Regions from separate parts of the Streptomyces sp. NBC_00523 genome, predicted to be linked through region 3. Evidence: riboswitches for the same ligand, from Rfam matches in the RefSeq annotation. Region 3 holds a riboswitch; each other region holds the start of a gene.

What was found. A riboswitch is a leader RNA that binds a small molecule or an ion and turns the genes downstream of it on or off. The one in region 3 is predicted to bind cyclic di-AMP.
Positions count from the first base shown of each region.
Region 1: linked by a shared signal. The riboswitch ahead of OHS17_RS03905 (transglycosylase SLT domain-containing protein) and the one ahead of OHS17_RS17575 (M23 family metallopeptidase) in region 3 are both predicted to bind cyclic di-AMP.
Region 2: linked by a shared signal. The riboswitch ahead of OHS17_RS20700 (C40 family peptidase) and the one ahead of OHS17_RS17575 (M23 family metallopeptidase) in region 3 are both predicted to bind cyclic di-AMP.

Region 1 is NZ_CP107836.1:845,125-852,854, forward strand. It holds gene OHS17_RS03890 (SpoIIE family protein phosphatase) at 1-1,738, opposite strand, end outside; gene OHS17_RS03895 (antitoxin) at 1,878-2,066, opposite strand; gene OHS17_RS03900 (FG-GAP repeat protein) at 2,183-3,715, opposite strand; gene OHS17_RS03905 (transglycosylase SLT domain-containing protein) at 3,936-4,802, opposite strand; cyclic di-AMP (ydaO/yuaA leader) riboswitch at 4,806-4,990, opposite strand; partial or broken gene OHS17_RS03910 (SDR family oxidoreductase) at 5,426-5,797, shown strand; gene OHS17_RS03915 ((2,3-dihydroxybenzoyl)adenylate synthase) at 5,851-7,374, shown strand; gene OHS17_RS03920 (isochorismatase family protein) at 7,423-7,730, shown strand, end outside.
Region 2 is NZ_CP107836.1:4,513,422-4,521,151, forward strand. It holds gene OHS17_RS20675 (ATP-binding protein) at 1-41, shown strand, start outside; gene OHS17_RS20680 (LuxR C-terminal-related transcriptional regulator) at 25-729, shown strand; gene OHS17_RS20685 (GNAT family N-acetyltransferase) at 743-1,504, opposite strand; gene OHS17_RS20690 (C40 family peptidase) at 1,547-2,593, opposite strand; gene OHS17_RS20695 (hypothetical protein) at 2,903-3,256, shown strand; gene OHS17_RS20700 (C40 family peptidase) at 3,315-4,472, opposite strand; cyclic di-AMP (ydaO/yuaA leader) riboswitch at 4,471-4,621, opposite strand; gene pcrA (DNA helicase PcrA) at 4,783-7,221, shown strand; gene OHS17_RS20710 (M23 family metallopeptidase) at 7,279-7,730, opposite strand, start outside.
Region 3 is NZ_CP107836.1:3,887,278-3,895,007, forward strand. It holds gene OHS17_RS17560 (hypothetical protein) at 1-108, opposite strand, end outside; tRNA gene OHS17_RS17565 (tRNA-Met) at 393-466, shown strand; gene OHS17_RS17570 (PP2C family protein-serine/threonine phosphatase) at 636-1,799, shown strand; cyclic di-AMP (ydaO/yuaA leader) riboswitch at 2,011-2,164, shown strand; gene OHS17_RS17575 (M23 family metallopeptidase) at 2,176-3,345, shown strand; gene OHS17_RS17580 (aldo/keto reductase) at 3,532-4,476, shown strand; gene OHS17_RS17585 (PrsW family intramembrane metalloprotease) at 4,480-6,045, opposite strand; gene trmB (tRNA (guanosine(46)-N7)-methyltransferase TrmB) at 6,121-6,957, opposite strand; gene lhgO (L-2-hydroxyglutarate oxidase) at 7,008-7,730, opposite strand, start outside.

The sequences.
Region 1 (7,730 bases), 3.0 Mb from region 3:
CCAGGGCGGTCAGGACCGTGCGCTCCTCCGGGCTGAAGCCGCGCGGCTGGTCGAAGCCGAGGATGCAGGAGCCGACGAGCCGCCCGGAGGCGATGAGCGGGAGGAAGGCGCGGGCGCCGACGTCGGCGTCCATGGGGATGCCCGGGTAGGCGGCGGCCAGGCGCTGCATCGACTCGAAGAAGATGGGGCGCCCGGTGGTGAGCGTTTCCACGCCGGGGATGCGGGCGTCCAGGCCGACCGCGTCGAACCGGTCGAGGAAGCCCTGCGGGAAGCCGGTCTCCCACTCCAGGTAGAGGTGGCCCTCCTTGAGCAGGTAGATCGCCAGTTGCCGGCCGCCGAATGCGGGGAGCAGCTCCTCGGTGACCACGCGGGAGACCTGCCGGGCGGTGACGGCCTCGGTGAGCGCGATGGCGAGGGCGACCGGCCGGTACAGGGCGGCGGACCGGTCGGCCGGTGAGCCGAGCCCCAGCCCGGGCGAGACGACGGAGTCCGGGGTGTAGGCGGGCGTGTCGGTGGGCGTGAGGACCGCGGTCAGGCCGTCGTGCCCGGGGTACAGGGAGACCGAGAGCCAGGGGGGCGGATCGCGGCGGGCGAGGAAGTGGACCGGGGCGTCGGAGATCATCGCGGCCCGGTAGTGGTCCTCGTACGCCGGGTTCGCGAACCACGGCAGCGCCTCCCAGAACACCCGGCCGACCAGGGCGGCCCGGGGCCGGCCGAGCATGTCCTCGGCGAGCGGGTTGACGTAGGTGATCCGGCCGAAGCGGTCGAGCGAGAAGATGCCGCGCGGCAGCCGGTCCGCGGCCTCGGCGACGACCGGGCCGATGCCCAGGTCCACCAGGAAGCCGGTCAGGTGTCCGCCGGGCCCCGCGTCGTCCTGCCGGCGCCCGGACACCTCCAGCAGGTGGGAACGCCCGTCCGGGCCGCGCAGCCGCATCCGGCGTACGACGGGGCCGCGGGAGCCCGCCGCCTGCCGGGCCAGCGCCCAGAGGCCGTAGACGTCCTCCGGGGCGAGCCGGGCGGCCAGGGAGTCGATGGTGCCGTGGAAGTGGTTGGATCCGTCGCTGCCGAGGATCGCGGCGAGCTCGTCGTCCGCGTCGACGGCGCCGGTGGCGAGGTTCCAGTCGAAGCGGCCGATGCGCACGGGCGGCGAGGTCCTGGCGGGCAGCTGTACGGGAAGGGGCTCGCCCTCCCACTCGGGCCGGATGCCGGCGTCCGCGAGGCCGGCCAGTTCGGCGCCCAGGCCGTCGGCGACGCGCTGCAGGCGGGCCCGGTCGGCGGCGGGCACCGGCTCGTCGCCCGTCGCACCGCGCAGGACGACGAGGACGCCGACCGGTTCGCGGCGGCGCAGCACCGGCACGTACAGGGAGCCGAAGGGGAACGGCAGCCCGGCCATCAGCTGCGGGAAGCGCCGCATGGCGTCCTCGGCGTCGGAGAGGTACACCGGGCTGCCGGTGCGGAACGCCTCGGCGACCGGGAACGGCCGGTTCACGTGCATCCGCCACCAGGGGAGGAACAGGGGGCCGGGGAGCCCGGCGAGGACGGCCAGCCGGAGCAGGCCGGGGGTGCGGGAGGGGAGGTAGACCCCGCCGGCCCGGCCGCCGACCGCCTCGATCGCGTTCACGACGGACTGGGCGAGCACCAGGGACAGGTCGTCCGGCGCCCGGCTGTCCTCCGGTCCTCGGGGCGGGCCGTCGCTCGGACCGAACGGCAGCCGCCCGGCCGCGCCGTGCCAGGTCACACAGCCAGGATGCTCCCGGGCGGCCGGTGCGGCACGTCGGAGGCGCCCGGCCCGGGCGGACGGCCGGGGGCGCGACGCGCGGAAGCGGTGGACACCACGGCTGTGGCGTCCACCGCTCCCTCACGGTCCGTGCAAGCGCCTACCGGCCCTCACCGGGCGGGCGGCGGTCACCGAGCTGGTCGTTCATCTTCTGCTGAGCCGAGTCGACCTGGCCCTCGTACTTGCCGCCGGTCTTCTTGTCGACGAAGTCGCCGCCCTTCTCGACTCCCTGGCGGGCCTGGTCCGGATGCCCCTTGATCATGTCCTTGATCTTGTCGAGCATGCCCATGACTGACCTCCTAGAGACGCTGACCGTTCCAGCATCCACGCCCCGCCGTGCCCTCGCATTCCGGGACGGCCGGGTCAGGGCGGGGTCAGGGCGGGGTCAGGGCGGGTCCGGGCGGCCTACTCGTCGATCGCCCCGCCGAAGTGGGCCTTCGTCCGGGGGGCGCCGAGCGATCCGCCGTCGAAGGTCCACGATCCGGTGGCCGTCACACCGCCCTGGCCGGCGGGCAGCACCCAGACGACCCCGTTGGACACGTCCTCGCCGGGGGCGGCGGCCAGGAGGCCGTACCGTCCGTCGCCGTCGGGGTCGATCAGGCGCACCTGGCCGCCCCACTGGTCGTTGCTCTCGGGCACCCCGGGGACGTCCGCGGAGTCCTGGTCCCAGGAACGGGCCCCGGCCGCCGTCAGACCGCCGGCCGCTCCGCGCAGCAACCATACGGCTCCGGTGTCGCCCCGGGAGAGGTCCGAGCCCGGCGCGCCGACGTCCTCCAGCGGGGCGCCGATGGCCACGTCCGCGTAACCGTCGCCGTCGGTGTCGGCCACCGACAGATCGCTGCCCCAGCGGTCGCCCTCTTCGGAGACCCCGGGGACGCCCGGGGAGTCCTGCGTCCACCAGACGGGCTCGGTGCCGGGCCCGGCGGCGCCGACGACCGGGCCGTCACCGGCGCTGCCGTAGTAGACGCCGACCACGCCGCCGTCCGGGGAGCCCCCGCTGGTGGCGTCTGGGCGGCGCGGCGTCCCCGTGACGAGGTCGTCGTAGCCGTCGTTGTTGATGTCACCGGAGGCGACGGCGGGGCCGCCGCGCAGGGAGCGCTCGAAGCGGAGCCCCTGGACCTGGCCGGAGAAGTAGGCGGACCAGCCCTCTCCGTGGTTCGGGCCGGCGGCCGTCCCGGAGACGACGAGGTCGGCGAGGCCGTTGCCGTCGTAGTCGCCCGTGGTCAGCGACTTCGGGTCGATCTCGTGTCCGGGTTCGGCCGGGATCACGTTCTCGCGCTGGGCGGGGGCGAGGGGCGCGGCGTCGGCGTCCTTCTTCAGCAGGGCGGGTTCGTAGCGGAAGAGCATGAGGTCGAACAGGTCGGTCACGGCCAGCTCGTCGCCGGGGACGTCGGGGCTGAAGTGGGCGGCCGCGAGGGCGCTGCCGAATCGCGCCCAGGCGGTGGGCTCGCCGGCCTGGAGCCAGTCGCTGTCCGTGCCGGTGAGGCCCTGCGGGGACCCCCAGAGCACGACGGCGCCGCCCGCGTCCGCCAAGGGCTCGATGTCCTCGCCCGGGACGCCGATGATCGCGTCGTCGTAGCCGTCGCCGTTCAGGTCGCCGGTGGCCACGGACTGGCCGAAGGCGTCGCCCGCCTCGGCGGCGCCGCGCACCCCGGCGGTGTTCTGGCTGAAGACGGCGGACGGGCTGGTGCCGAGGCCGCTGCGGGAGCCGTACTGGACGGTGACGAAGCCGGCGCCGGGCTTGCTGTCGATCGTGGCGCCCGAGGCGCCGATGAGCACGTCCTCGTAGCCGTCGCCGTTGAAGTCGGTGTTGCGGTCCTTCGCCTGGACGGCGCCGGGCGCGGACGGACCGGCGTAGGCGGAGGGCGCGGCGATGGCCGCGCCCGTCAGCAGGAGGATCGAGGCCGCGAGAACGGCGGCCGAACGGTACGTACGCACAGGTGGCTCCTTGGATCAAGGATGGCCGGGCGACTCCGGGGGGTGCCGGGAAGAGCCCGCTGTCTTCCCGGACGCCGTGTTCGACACCGCTTGTGCCACAAGGGTTGTACGGCTTTTCCGCGACAAGAGCGTGACGGCATGCGAAAGGGGCGGGAAGAAGCGCTTCCGCTTCTTCCCGCCCCTGTTCACGGCCCTGCCCCGAGCGCGGGGCCGGTTTCGGTCAGTACGCGCCGAAGACGTTGTCCATCGAGCCGTACGTGGCGGCGGCGTAGTTGCACGCGGCCGTGATGTTGGCGACCGGGTCGTAGATGTCCGTCGACGTACCGGGCACGTGGTAGGCGTCGAAGGTGGGCTGGATCACCTGGAGCAGGCCCTTGGAGGGGGTGCCGTTGACGGCGTTGATGTCCCAGTTGTTGATCGCCATCGGGTTGCCCGAGGACTCCCGCATGATGTTGCGGTAGATGCCGTCGTAGCTGCCGGGGATGCCCTGCTGCCCCATGATGGCGAGGGATTCCTTGATCCAGCCGTCGAGGTCGTCGGTGTACGCGACGGCCGCCTGGGTCTCGGCGGGCTTCTCGGCGGCGACCGGGACGGCGGTGCGCTCGGAACGGTCGGCGCGGTCGGCGCTCTCGGTCCGGGGGGCCGTGTCGCCGTTCTTCTCGGCGCTCTCCGCCTTGAATGCGCTCTTCTCGGCGGCCTTCGGGGCAGCGGCCTCGGACTTGGCGCCGATGGTGAGCTTCAGGCCCGGGTGAATGAGGTCGGGGTTGCCGCCGACCGCACCGCGGTTGTCCTTGTAGAGCCGCTCCCAGCCACCGCTGAGGGAATGGCCCTGGGCGATCTTGTAAAGCGAATCGCCGGACACCACGGAATAGGTGGTGGGCGCGGCCTTGCGCGCGGCAATTTCCTTGCCGGCGACGGAAGTCGGGGCCGCGGCCTTTTCGGCGACGACGGTCTTGGCGGGGGCGGCGGAAGCCGATCCGGCCGTGATCAGGGGGAGTGCGAGAACGGCTCCGCCCGCGCTGACGGCGATGAAACCGCGGGTCAGGGACGCGGACTTGGCACGACGGTGCTTACCCGGGATGGGCATGGGGTATTTCCTCTCCGTCGCCTACGAGGTGAGCTGTCGGGTTCGGACTGGAGATGTCCGGTCGCGCATGGCGACTTCACCCCTAGCCGCTCCGGATTCCGGACCGGCGGCAAACCTGGGTCCCCCGCTCCTGCCGTACGTGAGTGGTCGGGTTCCCGGACGGCGGCAGGATTCGGCGTTCCATCCGGATTGATGACGGGACCGTAAGCGAGAAACGACGGCCGGAACAAGCCCGGAATTGCTGATCACAATTGTTTTGCAAGATCAATCAAAGGAAATGCTCATGATCGCCCGCGCCGGGGGAAGTCAAATTTCTTGGCACGACTGGGAACCGGGAGATCGGATTGCGCGTCAGAAACGGCCGACGTGACGCTGCCCACTGAAGCCGGAATGGGGGCGTTCGCCCGTTTTGGTCGCATCTGACCGCATCAAAACCACTCCGAACGCCCGCAATTGGCATTTTGCTCATACACGAGCAAAAGGGACACAGGGTGGCTCGCGACCGGGCGGAATCACCGGTTCCGGCCCTCCGTTCGCGTGATCACTCTATGGTTAGGCTTACCTAAGTGTTGCCGCCCCTGTTCACCGTCCTAGGGCCTGTCGTCAAACTGCCGTCGCCCGCCAACGCCGCCGGCATCCCCCGTACGACCATGGCGGCGTACGCCGCGTCCAAGGCCGCCTCCGTCATGTTCACCAAGTGCCTCGGCCTGGAACCGGCCCCCCTGGGCGTCCGCTGCAACACCGTCTCGCCCGGCTCCACGCTCACCGACATGCAGCGCGGGATGTGGCCGGCCGGTGAGGCGCACGACGACGGGCCCGCCGCGCAGCGCGTCATCGCCGGGGACCTGGCGAGCTACCGCACGGGCATCCCGCTGGGCCGGATCGCCGAGCCGTCCGACATCGCCGAGGCGGTCGCCTTCCTCGTGTCCGACCGGGCCCGCCACATCACCCTGCACGACCTGTACGTCGACGGCGGCGCCACCCTGCGCGCCTGACCCGTCCGCCCGGCGCCCCCGCAAGCGGCTCCTCCCCCTGGAGACCTGAAACGATGACTGCCTCTCCGTACGACGACGCCCCGGCCTGGCCCGCAGAGTTCGCCGCCCGCTACCGCGCGGCCGGCCACTGGCGTGGCGAGACCTTCACGAGCATGCTGCGCGAACGGGCCGAGGCCCACGGCGACCGCGTCGCGCTGGTCGACCCCGCGCCCGAGCGCCGCGCCTGGGCGTACCGGGAGCTGGACGAGCGCGCGGCCCGGCTGGCGGCCGGCTTCCGGGCACGCGGGATAGCCAAGGGCGACCGGGTCGTCGTCCAGCTGCCCAACATCGCCGAGTTCGCCGAGGTCGTCTTCGCCCTCCTCCGGATCGGCGCGCTCCCCGTCTACGCGCTGCCCGCCCACCGCGAGACGGAGATCCCGGGCGAGCACACCGCCCTGTCCGACGTGCCGTGCGACGCGTCCGGGGAGCCCGAGGACGGGCCCGAGCCGCACGACCTGGCCTTCCTCCAGCTGTCCGGCGGCACCACGGGGGTGCCCAAGCTCATCCCCCGTACGCACGACGACTACATCTACTCGCTGCGCGGCTCCAACGAGATCTGCGGCGTCGGCGCGGACACCCGCTTCCTCGTGATCCTGGCCGCCGCGCACAACTTCCCGATGAGCTCGCCCGGCTGGCTCGGCACGCTGTACGCGGGCGGCACCGTCGTCCTGTGCCCGCGCCCCGACCCGGCCACGGCGTTCCCGGTCATCGAACGGGAGCGCGTCACCATGACCGGCATGGTGCCGCCGCTCGCCCTGGTGTGGACGGACGCGGCCGCTTCGGCGGAGCAGGACCTGTCGAGCTTCGAACTGGTCCTCGTCGGCGGCGCCAAATACAGCGAGACGGCCGCCCGGCGCCTCGAACCGGCGCTCGGCTGCCGGCTGATGCAGGTCTTCGGCATGGCCGAGGGCCTCGTCAACTACACCCGGCTGGACGACGACCACGAGACCGTCGTCTCCACCCAGGGCCGGCCGATCTCCGAGGACGACGAGATCCGCATCGTGGACGACGCCGGACAGGACGTCCCCGACGGCGAGTTCGGGCATCTGCTGACCCGGGGCCCGTACACGATCCGGGGTTACTGGCGCGCGCCCGAGCACGACAGGACCGCGTTCACCGAGGACGGGTTCTACCGCACAGGCGACATCGTGCGCCGCACCCCGACCGGCCATCTCGTCGTGGAGGGGCGGGCGAAGGACCAGATCAACCGGGGCGGCGAGAAGGTCGCGCCGGAGGAGATCGAGAACATCATCCTCGCCCACCCCTCGGTGCACGACGTGTCGGTGGTCGGTGTGGCCGACCCCAATCTCGGTGAACGCACCCTGGCGTACGTGATCCTGCGCGAAGGCGCCGAACCGCCCGGGGCGCTCGCCGTCAAGCGGCACGTACGCGAACGCGGAATCGCCGCGTACAAGGTGCCCGACCTCGTCGAATTCGTGGACGCCTTCCCGCAGACCGGGATCGGCAAGGTCAGCAAGAAGGGCCTGCGCACCGACGCGACCCCCGCCTCCGCGTCAACTCCGCCCGCCCAGAACTGAGTCCGCCCCGCGCGGCACCGAAAGGCTCCCCTCACGGCACTTCCCGCCATCGCCCCCTATCCCCTGCCGAGCCCCGGCGAACTCCCGGCGAACCGGGTCGGCTGGACCGTCGACCCGGCGCGCGCCGTGCTGCTCGTCCACGACCTCCAGAACCACTTCCTGCACGCGTACCGCCCCGGCGAGGAGCCGCTGACCGGCATGCTCGCGAACACCGCCCGCGTGATCGAGGCCGCCCGCCGCGCCGGAATCCCGGTGGTGCACTCGGCGCAGCGCGGTGGTCAGAGCGCCGAGGAGCGCGGTCTCCAACTCGACTTCTGGGGGACGGGGATGGCGGACGACCCGGAGGCGCTGGCCTC
Region 2 (7,730 bases), 630 kb from region 3:
AGCTTGAGATGGAGAGGACGAGCGATGAACGGGACCAGTGAGGCGGCCGGGGGCCAGGAGAACCCGGAGCGCCGGGTACGAGTCGTGCTCGTCGACGACCACCGGATGTTCCGCACCGGGGTACAGGCCGAGATCGGCCGCACCGAGGAGACCGGCGTCGAGGTCGTCGGCGAGGCGGCCGACGTCGACCAGGCGGTCACCGTCATCACGGCGACCCGCCCCGAGGTCGTCCTCCTCGACGTCCACCTCCCCGGCGGCGGCGGCGTCGAGGTGCTGCGCCGCTGCGCGCCCCTGATGGGCGCCGCCGAGAACCCGGTGCGCTTCCTCGCGCTGTCCGTGTCGGACGCCGCCGAGGACGTCATCGGCGTCATCCGGGGCGGCGCCCGGGGGTACGTCACCAAGACGATCACCGGCACCGACCTGGTCGACTCGGTCTTCCGCGTCCAGGACGGCGACGCCGTCTTCTCGCCCCGCCTGGCCGGCTTCGTTCTCGACGCCTTCGCCTCCACGGACGCGCCCCCGGTCGACGAGGACCTGGACCGGCTGACCCAGCGCGAACGCGAGGTGCTGCGCCTGATCGCCCGGGGCTACGCGTACAAGGAGATCGCCAAGCAGCTGTTCATCTCGGTGAAGACGGTCGAGTCCCACGTCTCGGCGGTGCTGCGCAAGCTCCAGCTCTCCAACCGCCACGAACTGACCCGCTGGGCGACCGCGCGACGGCTGGTCTAGGGACTCTCCAGGATCAGGCCGGGTCGAGCGAGATGTTCAGCTTCTCGCCGATCCTGCGGTAGCCGATCGAGGCGTAGATCCGCTCCACGTCGGCGTCGCCCGGCTCCAGCCACACCACCCGGCAGCCCCGGTCGAACGCGGTGCGCGTCAGGTGGGCGGAGAGCGCGGCGCCGATGCCCCGGCGGCGGAAGTCCGCGCCGACCGCCAGGCCCGCCAGTTCGCTGAGCCCGTCCACCGGGACCGAGCAGCCGCCCGCGCCCGCCGGCACGCCGCCCACCGTCGCGAGCGCGGCGACCCCGCCGCCGGCCACCGCGTTGCGCAGCCACCCGACCGTGCCGTCCTCGGGCTCGCCCTCCCCGCCGTAGCCCAGGTGCTGGACGAGCGCGGCGGCCGCGAACGCCGCGTCGGTGGCGGGCTCGGCCGTGACCAGGTCCGCGACCGGCTTCGGGTCCACCAGGTCGCCGGGGGCGCAGGCGAGGACGGGGGCGCGGTTCTCGACGGTGAACCCGGCGGCGAGCAGCGCCGGTTCGACGGCGGGCGCCCAGCCGGGCAGGAACTCCAGCCGGGGCATCCGGTCCCGTTCGCGGAACGCCGCTATGAGCGCGTCGAGTTCGCCGGGCGTCGGCTCCGCGTCCTGGTCCGGGATCGCGTAGTTGGCGTACTTCAGCGACCAGTTCGGGTTGTAGCGGATCACGAAGGGCCCGACCCGGACGTGGTCCGGGGAGCGCAGCGTGAGCGTACGGGCATGGGTCTGGACGTCGGCGTCCATCGGCATGTGCGGGTGTCCTTCGGGCCGTTGGCTTCGGAGGGCCGGAGCCTATGCCACCCGGGTCGCCCCCGCGAAGGGCATTTCGTCGATGGGCGCGATCCGGACCGGGGCCCCGGGGCGCGGCGCGTGGATCATCCGGCCGTTCCCGATGTACAGGCCGACATGGCTGATGCCCGAGTAGAAGAACACCAGGTCCCCGGGGGCCAGCTGGGAGCGCGGCACCCGCTGCCCGGCGTTGATCTGCGTGTACGTGGTCCGGGGCAGCGAGACCCCGGCGGCGCGCCAGGCGGCCTGGGTCAGCCCGGAACAGTCGAAGGAGTTGGGCCCGGTCGCGCCCCACACGTACGGCTTGCCCAGGGAGTTGTACGCGAAGGCGACCGCCTGGGCGGCGCGCGCGTTGGGCGCGGCCACGGCGGCGCGCGGCGCGCTGCGGTCGGCGTGACCGGCCCCGCGCCCGTCCTCGGAGGCCTCGTAGGAGGCGCGCTCGGCCGGGGTGAGGCGGGCGAGCAGGCGGCGGGCCTCGGCCAGCTTGGCGCGGACGGTCGCCCGGTGCTCCTTCAGGGCGGCCTGTCGGGAGGCCAGCTCGGTGAGTTTCCCGGCCGCCTCGGCGCGTACCTGGGCGATCTCCGCGACCTGGCGGCGCACCGAGCGCACCTCGGTGGCCCGGCGCTCACCGGCCCGCTCCGCGTAGGTGGCGCGACGCAGGTACTGGTCCGGGTCGGAGGAGAGCGCCAGCTGCACGGAGGGGTCGATCCCGCCGGACCGGTACTGCGCGGCGGCGTACGCGCCGAGCACGTCGCGGGCGGTGTTGAGGCGGGCGGTCCTGCGGGCGGCCTCGTCGCGCAGGGCGTCGACCGACTTGGCGGCGGCGGTCGCCTCGGACTTCGCGCCGTTGTACTTCTCGGTGGCGACCTCCGCCTCCCGGTACAGCCGGTCCACCTGGGCCTTGACCTGCTTCGCGGTGGGTGCGGGGTCCGCGTGCGCGGCTCCCGGCAGCACGGCGGCCGTTGCGGCTCCGGCGACGGCGAGGGTCGCCGCGGTGCGGGCCGCGGAGGCGGTGGTGAGGCGCTGCCTGGGTTTGCGATGCGCTGCCACGGGGGCGGGCGTCCTTCCGTGCGACGGCCCGACGGGGTATACCGGCGGGCTTCTCCGGTGGCCGGCGAGGACGGTCCCTGTTCCACGGCCACCGGGAAGGGACGCTAATCCGAGGTCACGGGAAGGTGTCGTTATGACGGTTATTGCCCGCTCTTGGCGTGGCATTGTCGCAGAATGACCGCACATGAAGCCTGAGTGACCGGGAAAAGGGCCACAGAATCAGGCAAAAAGTGCATTCATCATTCAAGCGGCCCGTAGGCCCCACCCTGCCCGGAGCCGTCCGGAGAGAGGGTTCTAGGGTGCGGAACCATGCGCGTACTCATCGATTTCGTCGTCGCCCTGCACATCATCGGCATCGCCGCCCTGCTCGGCGGCTTCCTCGGCCAGATGAAGGCGATGAAGGCCGGCACCGCCCGGTTCGTCCCCGGCATGCTGCACGGCGCGCTGACCATGCTCGTCACCGGCGTCGCCCTCGTCGGCCTGGACCAGGCCGACGACCACCCCGTGAACAACGTCAAGATCGGCGTCAAGCTGCTGTTCCTGGTCGTGATCCTGGGGCTCGTCTACGTCAAGCGGGACGAGGAGAAGGTCGAGAAGGGGGTCTTCGCGGCGGTCGGCGCGCTGACCCTGGCGAACATCTTCATCGCCACGCTCTGGACCTGAGCGGCGGACGCGCCCCGCAAGAGGGGGCCGGCCCGTGCGGACCGGCCCTCTTCCCCGGTCAGGCGGGGCGCACACTCCCGTAGATCGGCATGTAGTAGATCGACTCCTCGCGCACGTTCGCCCCGGGCTTCGGCGCGTGGATCATCATCCCGTCGCCCTTGTAGATCCCGACGTGGCTGATGTCGTCGTAGAAGAACACCAGGTCACCCGGCTGCAGATCCGCCGTGGCGACCCGCGTCCCGACGTTCACCTGGTCCCAGGTGGTGCGCGGGATGTCGACGCCCGCCGCCTTCCAGGCCGCCTGCGTCAGCCCCGAGCAGTCGTACGAGGCGGGGCCGGTCGCCCCCCAGACGTACGGCTTGCCGATCTGGGCGCGGGCGAACGCGAGGACCTTCTCCGCCTTCGTGGAGGCGCTGCTGTCGGAGCCCGTACCGGAGCCGGAGCCGGAGCCCGTCTCCGTACCGCTGCTGCCGCCCGCCTCCTTGGCCTTCTGCTCGGCCTCCTTCTTGGCGGCGGCCTGCTTCTTCGCCAGCTCCGCGGCCTTCCGCTTGGCCTCCGCCTCCTTCTTCCGCTCCAGCTCCGCCAGGCGCGCCTTCTCCTCGGCGGTCAGCTTCGACAGCAGCGTCCGGGCCTCGGTCAGCTTCGTCTGGACGTCCTGCTTGCTGGTGCGCAGCGAGGCCTGCGACTCGGTCAGCGTCTCCAGGCTCTCCACGGCCTCGGCCCGCTGCTTGGACACCTTCGCCTGCTGCGTGCGGAAGTTCGCGACCGCCTGCTGCTGGCGCTCGGCCATGCGGTCCATGAGGTGGGTCTGGTCGAAGAACGACTGCGGGTCGTCGGCCAGGAAGAAGGTCGCGGTCGGCGCGAGGCCGCCGTTGCGGTACTGGGCGGCGGCGTAGTTCCCCAGCGTCCTGCGGGCGTCGTTCACCTTCTCTGTGCGCTTGGCCACGTCGTCCAGGAGCGCGTCGACCTTGGACTTCTGCTGGTCCGTGGCCTCCTTGGCCTGGTTGTACTTCTGGGTCGCGTTGCCGGCCTGCCGGTAGAGGTCGTCGACCTTCTTCTGGACTTCCTCGATGCTCGGCTTCGGCGCGGGCGCGGCCATCGCGCTCTGCGAGGACAGCAGGGTCACCGATGCCAGCGCGGCCGAGGTCAGCCCGACCGCGGGGACGGTGGAACGCACCCGGGGGCGCGGTTTGCGATGCGACGCCAAGGCCGGCATCTCCTTCCGTGGACCGCCTACCGGGTTAGCTGTCGGGTTCGGGCGGAACGGAAGGCTGCCCTACGGTCCGGTGGGGAAGGACCGATTCACCCCGGTGCTGCGTGTGGGTCCCCGGTTCCGGGCGGGCCCGGATTCGGCGTGGCGGCACGCTCGGCGTAGGTCGCCTCTGGGGGTACGGGCCGTCCGAACGTGCACGCTAGCCAACTGACGGGGCCGCTGTGAAGGTTGGTGTGCGATATGCCCGATACATTTCCGTGACCTTTTCGGAGCGGGGCCGGGTGTCAGTGGAGAGCTTTAGACTCGGACAGCGATGAGCAGCCTCTTTGACGACAGTTTCCTGGCCGGCCTCCAGCAGGAGGAGGACGCGGCCCCGCCGCCCCCCGAGGACCCCGCACCCGAAGCGGTGCCGGAGGACCTGTTCGCGGGCGTGTTCGACGGGCCCCCGCCGCCCCGTGACGCGTACTACCGCGACGGCGCACACCGCCCCGTCATCGACCCCGAGGCGCTGCTCGACGGGCTGAACACCGAGCAGCGCGCCGCCGTCGTGCACTCCGGGTCGCCCCTGCTCATCGTCGCCGGCGCCGGTTCCGGCAAGACCAGGGTGCTCACCCACCGCATCGCCCACCTGCTGGCCGAGCGGGGCGTCCACCCCGGCCAGATCCTGGCGATCACCTTCACCAACAAGGCCGCCGGCGAGATGAAGGAGCGCGTCGAGCAGCTGGTCGGGCCCCGGGCCAACGCCATGTGGGTCATGACCTTCCACAGCGCCTGCGTCCGCATCCTGCGCCGCGAGTCCAAGAAGCTGGGCTTCACGTCCTCGTTCTCGATCTACGACGCGGCCGACTCCAAGCGGCTCATGGCCCTGGTCTGCCGCGATCTGGAGCTGGACCCGAAGCGCTACCCGCCGAAGTCCTTCACCGCCAAGGTCTCCAACCTCAAGAACGAGCTCATCGACGAGGAGACCTTCGCCGGGCAGGCCGCCGACGGCTTCGAGAAGACCCTGGCCCAGGCGTACGCGATGTACCAGGCCCGGCTGCGCGAGGCCAACGCGCTGGACTTCGACGACATCATCATGACGACGGTCCACCTGCTCCAGGCCTTCCCCGACGTCGCCGAGCACTACCGCCGCCGCTTCCGGCACGTCCTGGTGGACGAGTACCAGGACACCAACCACGCCCAGTACACGCTGGTGCGCGAGCTGGTCGGCCCGGCCGGTCCGGAGAACGCGCCCGCCGAGCTGTGTGTCGTGGGTGACGCCGACCAGTCGATCTACGCCTTCCGGGGCGCGACCATCCGCAACATCCTCCAGTTCGAGGAGGACTACCCGGACGCGACGACGATCCTCCTGGAGCAGAACTACCGCTCCACCCAGACGATCCTGTCCGCCGCCAACGCGGTCATCGAGCGCAACGAGAGCCGCCGCCCCAAGAACCTCTGGACCAACGCGGGCACCGGCGCCCGCATCACGGGCTACGTCGCGGACACCGAGCACGACGAGGCGCAGTTCGTCGCCGAGGAGATCGACCGCCTCACGGACGCGGGCGACGCGAAGGCCGGCGACGTCGCCGTCTTCTACCGGACGAACGCGCAGTCCCGTGTCTTCGAGGAGATCTTCATCCGCGTCGGCCTGCCCTACAAGGTCGTCGGCGGCGTCCGCTTCTACGAGCGCAAGGAGGTCCGGGACGTCCTGGCCTACCTGCGGGTCCTCGCCAACCCCGAGGACACCGTCCCGCTCCGCCGCATCCTCAACGTGCCCAAGCGCGGCATCGGCGAGCGCGCCGAGGCCATGATCGACGCGCTCTCGCTGCGCGAGAAGATCACCTTCCCGCAGGCGCTGCGCCGCGTGGACGAGGCGTACGGCATGGCCGCCCGCTCCGCCAACGCCGTCAAGCGGTTCAACACGCTGATGGAGGAGCTGCGCACGGTCGTGGAGTCCGGCGCCGGTCCCGCCGTGGTGCTGGAAGCGGTCCTGGAGCGTACGGGCTATCTCGCCGAGCTCCAGGCGTCCACCGACCCGCAGGACGAGACCCGCATCGAGAACCTTCAGGAGCTCGCGGCCGTCGCCCTCGAATTCGAGCAGGACCGGGGCGAGGAGGAGGGCGCGGGCACGCTCGCGGAGTTCCTGGAGAAGGTGGCGCTCGTCGCCGACTCCGACCAGATCCCCGACGAGGACACCGACGGCTCCGGCGTCATCACGCTGATGACCCTGCACACCGCGAAGGGCCTCGAATTCCCGGTCGTCTTCCTGACCGGCATGGAGGACGGCGTCTTCCCGCACATGCGGGCGCTCGGCCAGGTCAAGGAGCTGGAGGAGGAGCGCCGCCTCGCCTACGTCGGCATCACCCGCGCCCGCGAGCGGCTGTATCTGACCCGGGCCGCCATGCGCAGCGCCTGGGGCCAGCCCTCGTACAACCCGCCGTCGCGGTTCCTGGAGGAGATCCCGGACCAGCACCTGGAGTGGAAACGGAAGGGCCCGATGGCCGCCCCGGCGGGCCCCACCTCGGGCATCACCTCGTCGCTCTCCGCCTCCCGTGCCCGCTCCGGCCCCTCCGGTTTCGCGACCCGGCGGACCTCGGACAAGCCGACGATCACGCTGGTGGCGGGCGACCGGGTCACGCACGACCAGTTCGGCCTGGGCACGGTGACGGCGGTCGAGGGCGTCGGCGACCAGGCGAAGGCCACGGTCGACTTCGGCGACGACCGCCCCAAGAAGCTGCTCCTGCGGTACGCGCCGGTGCAGAAGCTCTGAGACACGCGTCACGGCCGGAGCCCCCGAGGCCCCGGCCGTGACGACGGTCGCGCCGGATCAGGTCGGGTTGATCCCGTGGCCGCGCAGCCACGGCAGCGGGTCGATCGCCGCGCCGCCGCCCGGGCGCACCTCGAAGTGCATGTGCGGGCCGGTCGAGTTCCCGGAGCTCCCGGAGTACGCGATGACGTCACCGGCCTTGACCGGGCCCGAGCGGATACGGGTGCTGCTGAGGTGGCAGTACCAGGTCTCCGTGCCGTCGGCCATGGTCACGATGGCCATGTTGCCGTAGGCGGTGTTGTACTGCGTACGGACCGTGCCGTCGGTCGCCGCCATCACCGGGGTGCCGTACTGGACGGGGAAGTCGATGCCCGTGTGCACGGACATCCAGTTGACGCCCGCCTGCCCGAAGTAGGCGCTCAGCCCGTGCTGCTTGACCGGCATCACGAACTTGGGGCGCAGGGCCTCCTTGCGGGCGGCCTCCTCCTCGCGCTTCTTCTTCTCGGCGGCCT
Region 3 (7,730 bases):
GCCCATCACACCGCCGATGAGGCCGCTCTTGGCGGCGGCGCGTGCGGGTGACGGCGGGGTGGCCGAGGGGGCGGGGGTGTTATCGGAGGCGGCGAGCGGTGCGGCCATGGTCGAGAGCCCTCCAGACAGGCTGCGATCAGAGACCGGGAGCAGCTCTCCGCGCGCGCCGGCATGCGCGGTCGGGGCCTGCTCACACGGGCAGCCCACCGAGCCGGGGGGTGCAGCAGATACCTTGCGTCAGAACACATGTTCCTCGCAACACCTTCTCGTTTTCGGCACTTTGGGGTTCGGGTCAAGGGCGGCCGTGGTCCGCGCCGCCGGTGCGCACGGGGTGCGCGGGACGGGTGGTGGTCATGAGAGCTCCGAAGATGCCGTAGAGTTGGGTTCACCGACGCGGGGTGGAGCAGCTCGGTAGCTCGCTGGGCTCATAACCCAGAGGTCGCAGGTTCAAATCCTGTCCCCGCTACTGAAGGATCAGGCCCGGCACGCATGCAGCGTGCCGGGCCTGATGCGTTGTCGGCGCATACGCGTTGTCGCCCCTTCGGCGGCCGAGGACTCGCCCGGTGGCCGGGCGGGCGCGAGGCTGGGGGAGGTGCGCGGTACCGGCCGTGGCCGCACCGGGCAGGAGACCGCAGGTGAGGAAGTGGGAGCGACGGTGGCGCGGGCCCGACGGCGCGGGCAGCCGCCGGTTCGTCCGGGTGCTGCCGGTGACGATGATCGTCATCGGGGTGGTGTTCGACCTCTTCACGCCGCCCTCCTTCACGGCCGTCCCGATCTTCGCGGCCGCCCCGCTGATCGCCGCGCCCTTCTTCGGTCTGGGCACCACGATCCGGATCGGGATCGCCGCAGTGCTCGCCGTCGCGGGCATCCGGCTCTACACCGGCGACCTGGTCGAGGTGGTCTCGTTCATCGAGATGCTCACCGTGCTCACGGTCGCCGTCCAGGCGTGTGTGATCAACCGGGTCGTGCGGCGCGGCAGCGAGCAGCTGGCGTCCGCCCGGATCATCGCCGAGACGGCCATGCGAGCCGTGCTCCCCGTCCCGCCGGAGCGGATCGGCGGACTCCAGGTGGCCGCGCGGTACGAGGCGGCGCAGGCGGACGAGTTCGTCGGGGGCGACCTCTTCGCGGCCGCCGACACTCCGTACGGCGTACGGCTCGTGCTGGGGGACGTACGCGGGAAGGGGCTGGAGGCGGTCGGCGCGGTGGCGGTGGTGATCGGGGCGTTCCGCGAGGCGGCGGAGCACGAGAAGTCGCTGGAGGGCGTGGCGCAGCGGCTGGAGCGGGCGCTGGCGCGTGAGTCGACGCGGGGTGGCGGCTTCGATGAGTTCGAGGAGTTCGTGACCGCCGCGCTCGCAGAGATCCGGCCGGGCGGACAGTTCGTGCGGATCGTGAACCGGGGCCACCCCGAGCCGCTGCTGCTGCGCGGGGACGGGGCGGTGGAGGCGCTGACGCCCACGGAGCCCGCGCTGCCGCTGGGCATGGACCTGGGGGTGCGGCCGGACCGCTCGGACGAGTGGGAGCTGCCGCCCGGCGGGACGCTGCTGTTCTACACGGACGGCCTGTCGGAGGCCCGTGACGCCGAGGGTGTCTTCTACGACCCGGCGGAACGGCTGCGCGGGCGGCTCTTCCCGGGTCCCGAGGAGCTGCTGTCCGCGCTGACCGACGACGTACGGCTGCATACGGGGGGCGAGTCGACCGACGACATGGCGCTGCTCGCGGTGGCCCGGCCGGCCAAGGGACAGCCCGACCGGCGCAGGACGGTGAAGATCATCAAGGGGGGTACCACGCTGCGTGACTGAGGAGCGTCGCTCCGCATAACATTTGACGCAACGTCAGAAAACGCGTAGTGGCTGAGCGTCGATCAACTCGCCCGATTCCACCCGGTTGTGTCCCGTAAAGTCCAGGCCGGGCGCGTGAACGATCAGTGGGAACAGCTTGGAATCGGACCCGTCTGTCTATTAACGTTCGATAACGCAGCGCGGTTGTCCCAGCCGTCGTCAGGGACGGCGCCGCGCGCGTGCGCCGAATTCCGCAAGGGAACCGGGGAACCACCTACATGGGGTGAATCGGGCATCTTCGTCTTCACAAGAGGCGGAGGAACCCGTAGGAGACCTTCCTGCTCCGAACCCGTCAGCTAACCCGGTAGGCGAGAAGGAAGGAAAGGAGCGCGCCCGCGTGGCGTCCAACAAGCCTGCCCCCGAATCACCTTCCCGGTTCGTGCCCGAGTACGGCGCCGACTTTGCGTCCGGCCCCGGCACCGCTTACATCCCGGAACAGGGCGGCGACTACGCGACCGACCGGGGCAATGGCTTTGCCACCGGCGCCGGTTACGGCAGCGGCTTCCGCGCCGACGACGCCGACTCCGAGCGGACCTGGGAGGAATGGAACCCCACCGAGGAGTCCGTCCGCCCCGTCCGCGGCAAGCACCGTGTCGCCAAGCAGCGCAATGGTCTGGCCCGTAGCTCCACCGTCCTCGGCGTCGGTGTCATCGCGGCCGTCGGTGCGGGAGGCATGGCCACCGCGCAGAGCAAGCCGCCGGTCTCCATCTCTCTTCCCGATTCCATCACGGGCAATCTCCCCGACGCCAAGTCCCTTCCCGGCGTGGGCGCGTTCTTTTCCGGTGAGAGCGAGGCCGAAACCCCCGCGACCGCCACCGCCGCCGCCCCGCTGACGACCGCCGGCATCACGACCGCCGAGGCCGAGCAGGGCACCACGGACGCCGGTGAGGCGCTGCGCGCCCGCATCCTCCAGCAGGCCGAACAGCAGCAGGGCGCCGCCGACGCCGAGGCGAAGGCGGCCGAGGAGAAGGCCGCTGCCGAGAAGGCGGCCGCCGAGGCGAAGAAGCAGCAGGACGAGGCCGAGGCCAAGGCCGCCGCTGAGAAGAAGAAGGCGGAGGAGGAGGCGAAGAAGAAGGCCGAGGCGCTGCGCCTGGCCAAGCTCGCCGCCAGCTACGCCATCCCCACCTCCTCGTACACGATCACCTCGACGTTCGGCGAGGCCGGCTCCATGTGGTCCTCCGGCTACCACACGGGCCTCGACTTCGCGGCCCCGACCGGCACCCCGATCAAGGCCATCCACACCGGCACCATCAAGTCGGCCGGCTGGTCCGGCGCCTACGGCTACCGCACGGTGCTGGAGCTGGAGGACGGCACCGAGCTGTGGTTCTGCCACCAGTCCTCGATCGGCGTCACGGTCGGCCAGAAGGTCACCACCGGCGACACCATCGGCCGCGTCGGCGCGACCGGCAACGTGACCGGCCCGCACCTCCACCTGGAGGTCCACACCCCGGACGGCACCGGCATCGACCCGATGGCCTGGCTGCGCGCCCGCGGCCTGACGGTCTGAGGACTCCTCCTCCGGCACCCCGGCCCTTCCCCGCACGCGGCCTTCCGAACCCCGGCAGCCCTGACGCACACCCCCCCCCGACGTCAGGGCTGCCGGTTCGCGTACAGCGGCAGCCTCCGCAGGGAGCAGCCTGCCGGATGTAGATGGCACGGAATAGCGGATAGCCCGGAAGCTGTTGTTCCACCTATGACTTCACTGCGCAATCTCGGCCCGTCGGGCCTCCAGGTCTTCCCGCTCTGCCTCGGTGGAAACGTCTTCGGCTGGACCGCTGACGAGACCCAGTCCTTCGCCGTCCTCGACGCGTACGCGGCGGCAGGCGGCAACTTCGTGGACACCGCCGACGCCTACTCGCACTGGGTGCCCGGCAACGAGGGCGGCGAGTCGGAGACGGTCATCGGCAAGTGGCTCGCGTCGCGCGGCAACCGGTCCGACGTCGTGGTGGCCACCAAGGTCGGTGCGCTGCCCGGCTACAAGGGCCTCTCGGCGCCCACGATCAAGTCGGCCGCCGAGGAGTCGCTGCGCCGCCTCGGCACGGACCACATCGACCTGTACTACACACACTTCGATGACGAGACGGTCCCGGTCGAGGAGATCATCACGGCCCTCGACGAGCTGGTGAAGGAGGGCAAGGTCCGCGAGATCGCCGCCTCCAACATCAGCGCCGCGCGGCTGCGCGCCTCGCTGGAGTTCTCCGAACGCGAGGGCCTGGCCCGCTATGTGGCGCTCCAGCCGCACTACAACCTCGTGTCCCGGGACACCTACGAGGGCGAGCTCCAGGACACCGCCGCCGACGCCGGGCTCGCGGCCGTCCCGTACTACGCGCTGGCCGCCGGCTTCCTCACCGGCAAGTACCGCCCGGGGACTGCTGTGGACAGCGCCCGCGCCGGGAGCGCGGCCGGTCACCTGGAGTCGGAGCGCGGACAGCGGGTGCTCGCCGCGCTCGACACGGTGGCGCGGGACCGGGACGCCGAGATCGCGACGGTGGCCCTGGCCTGGCTCGCGTCCCGCCCGACGGTCGCCGCGCCGATCGCCTCCGCCCGCACGGTCGACCAGCTGCCCGCCCTGCTGGCGGTCGCCGGGCTTGAGCTGACGGACGAGGAGCTGTCGACGCTGACGGCGGCCTCGGCGTAGCGATCAGGCCTGCGGCCCGTTGGCGTGGGGCTGTTGGCCGTAGGGGTGTTGACCGTAGGGCTGCGTCGTCGGGTACGTGGGCGGGGCGCTGTACGGGGCCGGGTTGCCGTACGGATTCGGGTTGCCGTTGTACGGGGCCGGGTTGCCGTACGCGTAGGGCACGGGCCCGCCCGCGTACGGTCGGCGAGGTGGCCAGGCGGCCGTGTAGCCGGGCGGCCGGCGGTGCGTGGCCCGGGCCGCGTACGCGAGGGCGGGGCCCGCGATCTCGCGGCGCTGCCACAGGTGGTGCAGCAGCTCCAGCTCGCGCGCGGCGAAGTCCGGGTCGGCCCTGCCCAGTCCGGCCTGTCGGCGCAGGGAGGCCAGGGACGTCGCGAACGCCTCGTACTCGGCGACCGCCCGCGCCGCCGCCCTGCCGCGCTCCTTCGCCTCCTTGGCACGGACCCTCGCGTAGTCCGGGTGGTACGGATGGCCGGAGGCGCTCACCGCGTACCGCCTGCGCGCCGCGTTCCTGGCCAGGGCGCGGGCCCGCATCGAGGCTAGGGCGCGGGGCTCGTCGGGGGTGAGCCAGCCGGCTTCGGCGTACGCGGGGAGCTCGACGGCCAGGGAGCGCAGCTCCTTGCGGCGGGCTCGGATCACCTGCCAGGTCACCAGGCCGAACACCGGGACCATGAACGCCCCGTACACGAGGTAGAAGCCGTACCGGCCGAAGGTCGCCGAGCCGTTCCACAGGGCGTGCATGCCCATCGCGAGGACCAGGCCGAGCAGCGGTACGGCGATGCGCCGCACCCGGCGGCCGGCGGCGCTGCTCGCGGCGATCCCGAGACCGATGCCGGTCAGGACGGTGAAGAGCGGGTGGGCGAAGGGGGTCATCACGGCACGGACCAGGAACGTCACCACGGTCACTGACGCGAAGCCGGAGTCCAGTTGCTGGTCCTCGCCGAAGGCGTTGCCCAGGTAGAGGATGTTCTCGGTGAAGGCGAACCCCGTCGCGGTGAACCCGGCGACGACGACGCCGTCCACGATCCCGGTGAAGTCCCTCCGGCGGAAGAGGAAGAGCAGCAGCACGGCGGCGGCCTTGGCGCTCTCCTCGACCACCGGTGCGATGACCGTGGCACCGAGGGTGTCGGCGTTCCCCGGATCGCTGTCGGCTATCCACCGGGTCGCGAACGAGTTGGCGAGAATGGCGACCAGGGCCGCCGCGCACGCGCCCCACGCGAAGGCGAACAGCAGATTCCGCCACGGCGACGGCTCCACCCGGTCCAGCCAGCGGAAGGCCGTCATCAGCACCGGGACCGGCAGGACGGCCAGACTCAGGCCGACGAGGAAGCCCTCGGTGCCGGTCTGGTCGCGGACCAGGGCGAGGATCACCACCCCGCAGAGCGCCAGCAGCGTGAAGACGGCGATGACTCGGAACGTACGGTTCCGCCAGAGCAGGCCGACGCGGCGCGGCCGGTAACGCCACTGGCCCCGCGCCGGCACGGCGGCCAGGATCTCGCCGACCCGCTGCTCCTGGAGCACCGGGACGGCCGGCTGATCCCACCGTTGTCGCTGAACAGACCCGTCGGACACCCCTCGACCCTAACGAGCGGGTCGGACAACGGCCATGGTGCCCGTCGGGCCAGGGCTTGACCCAAAGGAAAGGCCCTAGACGCGCGCGAAGAGCAGGTCGTGCACGACGTGGCCCTTCCCCAGGCCCTGGCCCTCGAACCGGGTCCGCGGGCGGAACGCGGGGCGCGGGGCGTAACCGCCGTCGGCCACCGTGTTCTCGAAGAGGGGGTGCGCGGTCAGCACGTCGAGCATCTGCTCGGCGTACGGCTCCCAGTCGGTCGCGCAGTGCACGATCGCCCCGGACTTCAGCGGGCCCGCCACCAGGTCCAGGAACTCCGGCTGGATCAGCCGGCGCTTGTGGTGGCGGGACTTGGGCCACGGGTCGGGGAAGTAGACCCGCAGCCCGTCCAGCGAATCCGGTTCCAGCATCTCGCGCAGCAGGATGATCGCGTCGCCGTTGGCGACCCGGACGTTGGCCGAGCCGTTCCGGTCGGCGAGGCCGAGCAGGTTGCCCTGGCCGGGCGTGTGCACGTCGACGGCGAGGATGCCGGTGCCCGGGTCGTCGGCCGCCATCTGCGCGGTGGCCTCACCCATGCCGAAGCCGATCTCCAGGACCACCGGGAGGCCGTCGAACAGGGCGGGCAGGTCCAGGACGCTCAGCCCGTCGATGTCCAGGCCCCACTTGGGCCAGAGCCGCTCCAGGGCGTTCTGCTGGCCGGGCGTGACCCGGCTGCGGCGCGGCTGGAAGCTGCGGATGCGGCGCTCGTGGTGCGAGCCGGCCGGGTCGGCCGCGGGACCGCCGGGGAAGCGGGGCTGCTGACGCATCCGGCGCGCGCGCTCCAGGGACGCGGCCCGCACGTCGTCGGGGATCCCGGCGGTGGTGGGCACGGTGCCGTCGTCGGGCGTCGGGGAGGGGTTCTTGGGCTCAGACACAATGCCCTGATTCTACGGGGACGGGCGTCCTGCCACGGAGGGCGCGGGAATCACCCCGTCGTCGCCCGCTCCGGCGGCTTCCAGCCCGCCGCCCGGGCCCGGAGCAGGGCGCGGCGGGCCACCTCGCGGCCGATGGGCAGCGAGGCGGTGGCGGCGGGCGACGGGGCGTTCAGCACGTGCACCGTGTGCGGGGCCTCGCGGATCAGGAAGTCGTCCACCAGCGTGCCGTCCCGGAGCACGGCCTGGGCGCGGACCCCGGCCGGCGAGGGGCGCAGGTCCTCCTCCCTGACCTCGGGCAGGAGGCGGCGGACGGCCTGCGTGAACGCGCGCTTCGAGAGGGAGCGGTGCACCTCGCCCGCCCCGTACCGCCAGTGTCTGCGGGCGATGCGCCACGAGCCGGGCCAGCTGAGCGTGTCCATCAGCTCGCGGGGCCGGACGACGGGCCAGCCGTAGCCCTCGCGGGCGGCGGCGGGCACCGCGTTGGGGCCGACGTGGACGGAGCCGTCGAAGCCCCGGGTCAGGTGGACGCCGAGGAACGGGAACGCCGGGTCGGGCACCGGATAGACGAGCCCGCGCACCAGCTCGGGCCGCGCCAGCTCGTAGTACTCCCCCCGGAACGGCACGATCCGCATCCCCGGGTCGTCGCCGGCCATCCGGGCGATCCGGTCGCAGTGCAGCCCCGCGCAGTTGACCAGCACCCTGGCCCGGACCACCAGCCCGTCGGCGGTGCGCACGGCCACGCCCCAGGGGCGACGGTCGATCGCCGTGACCTC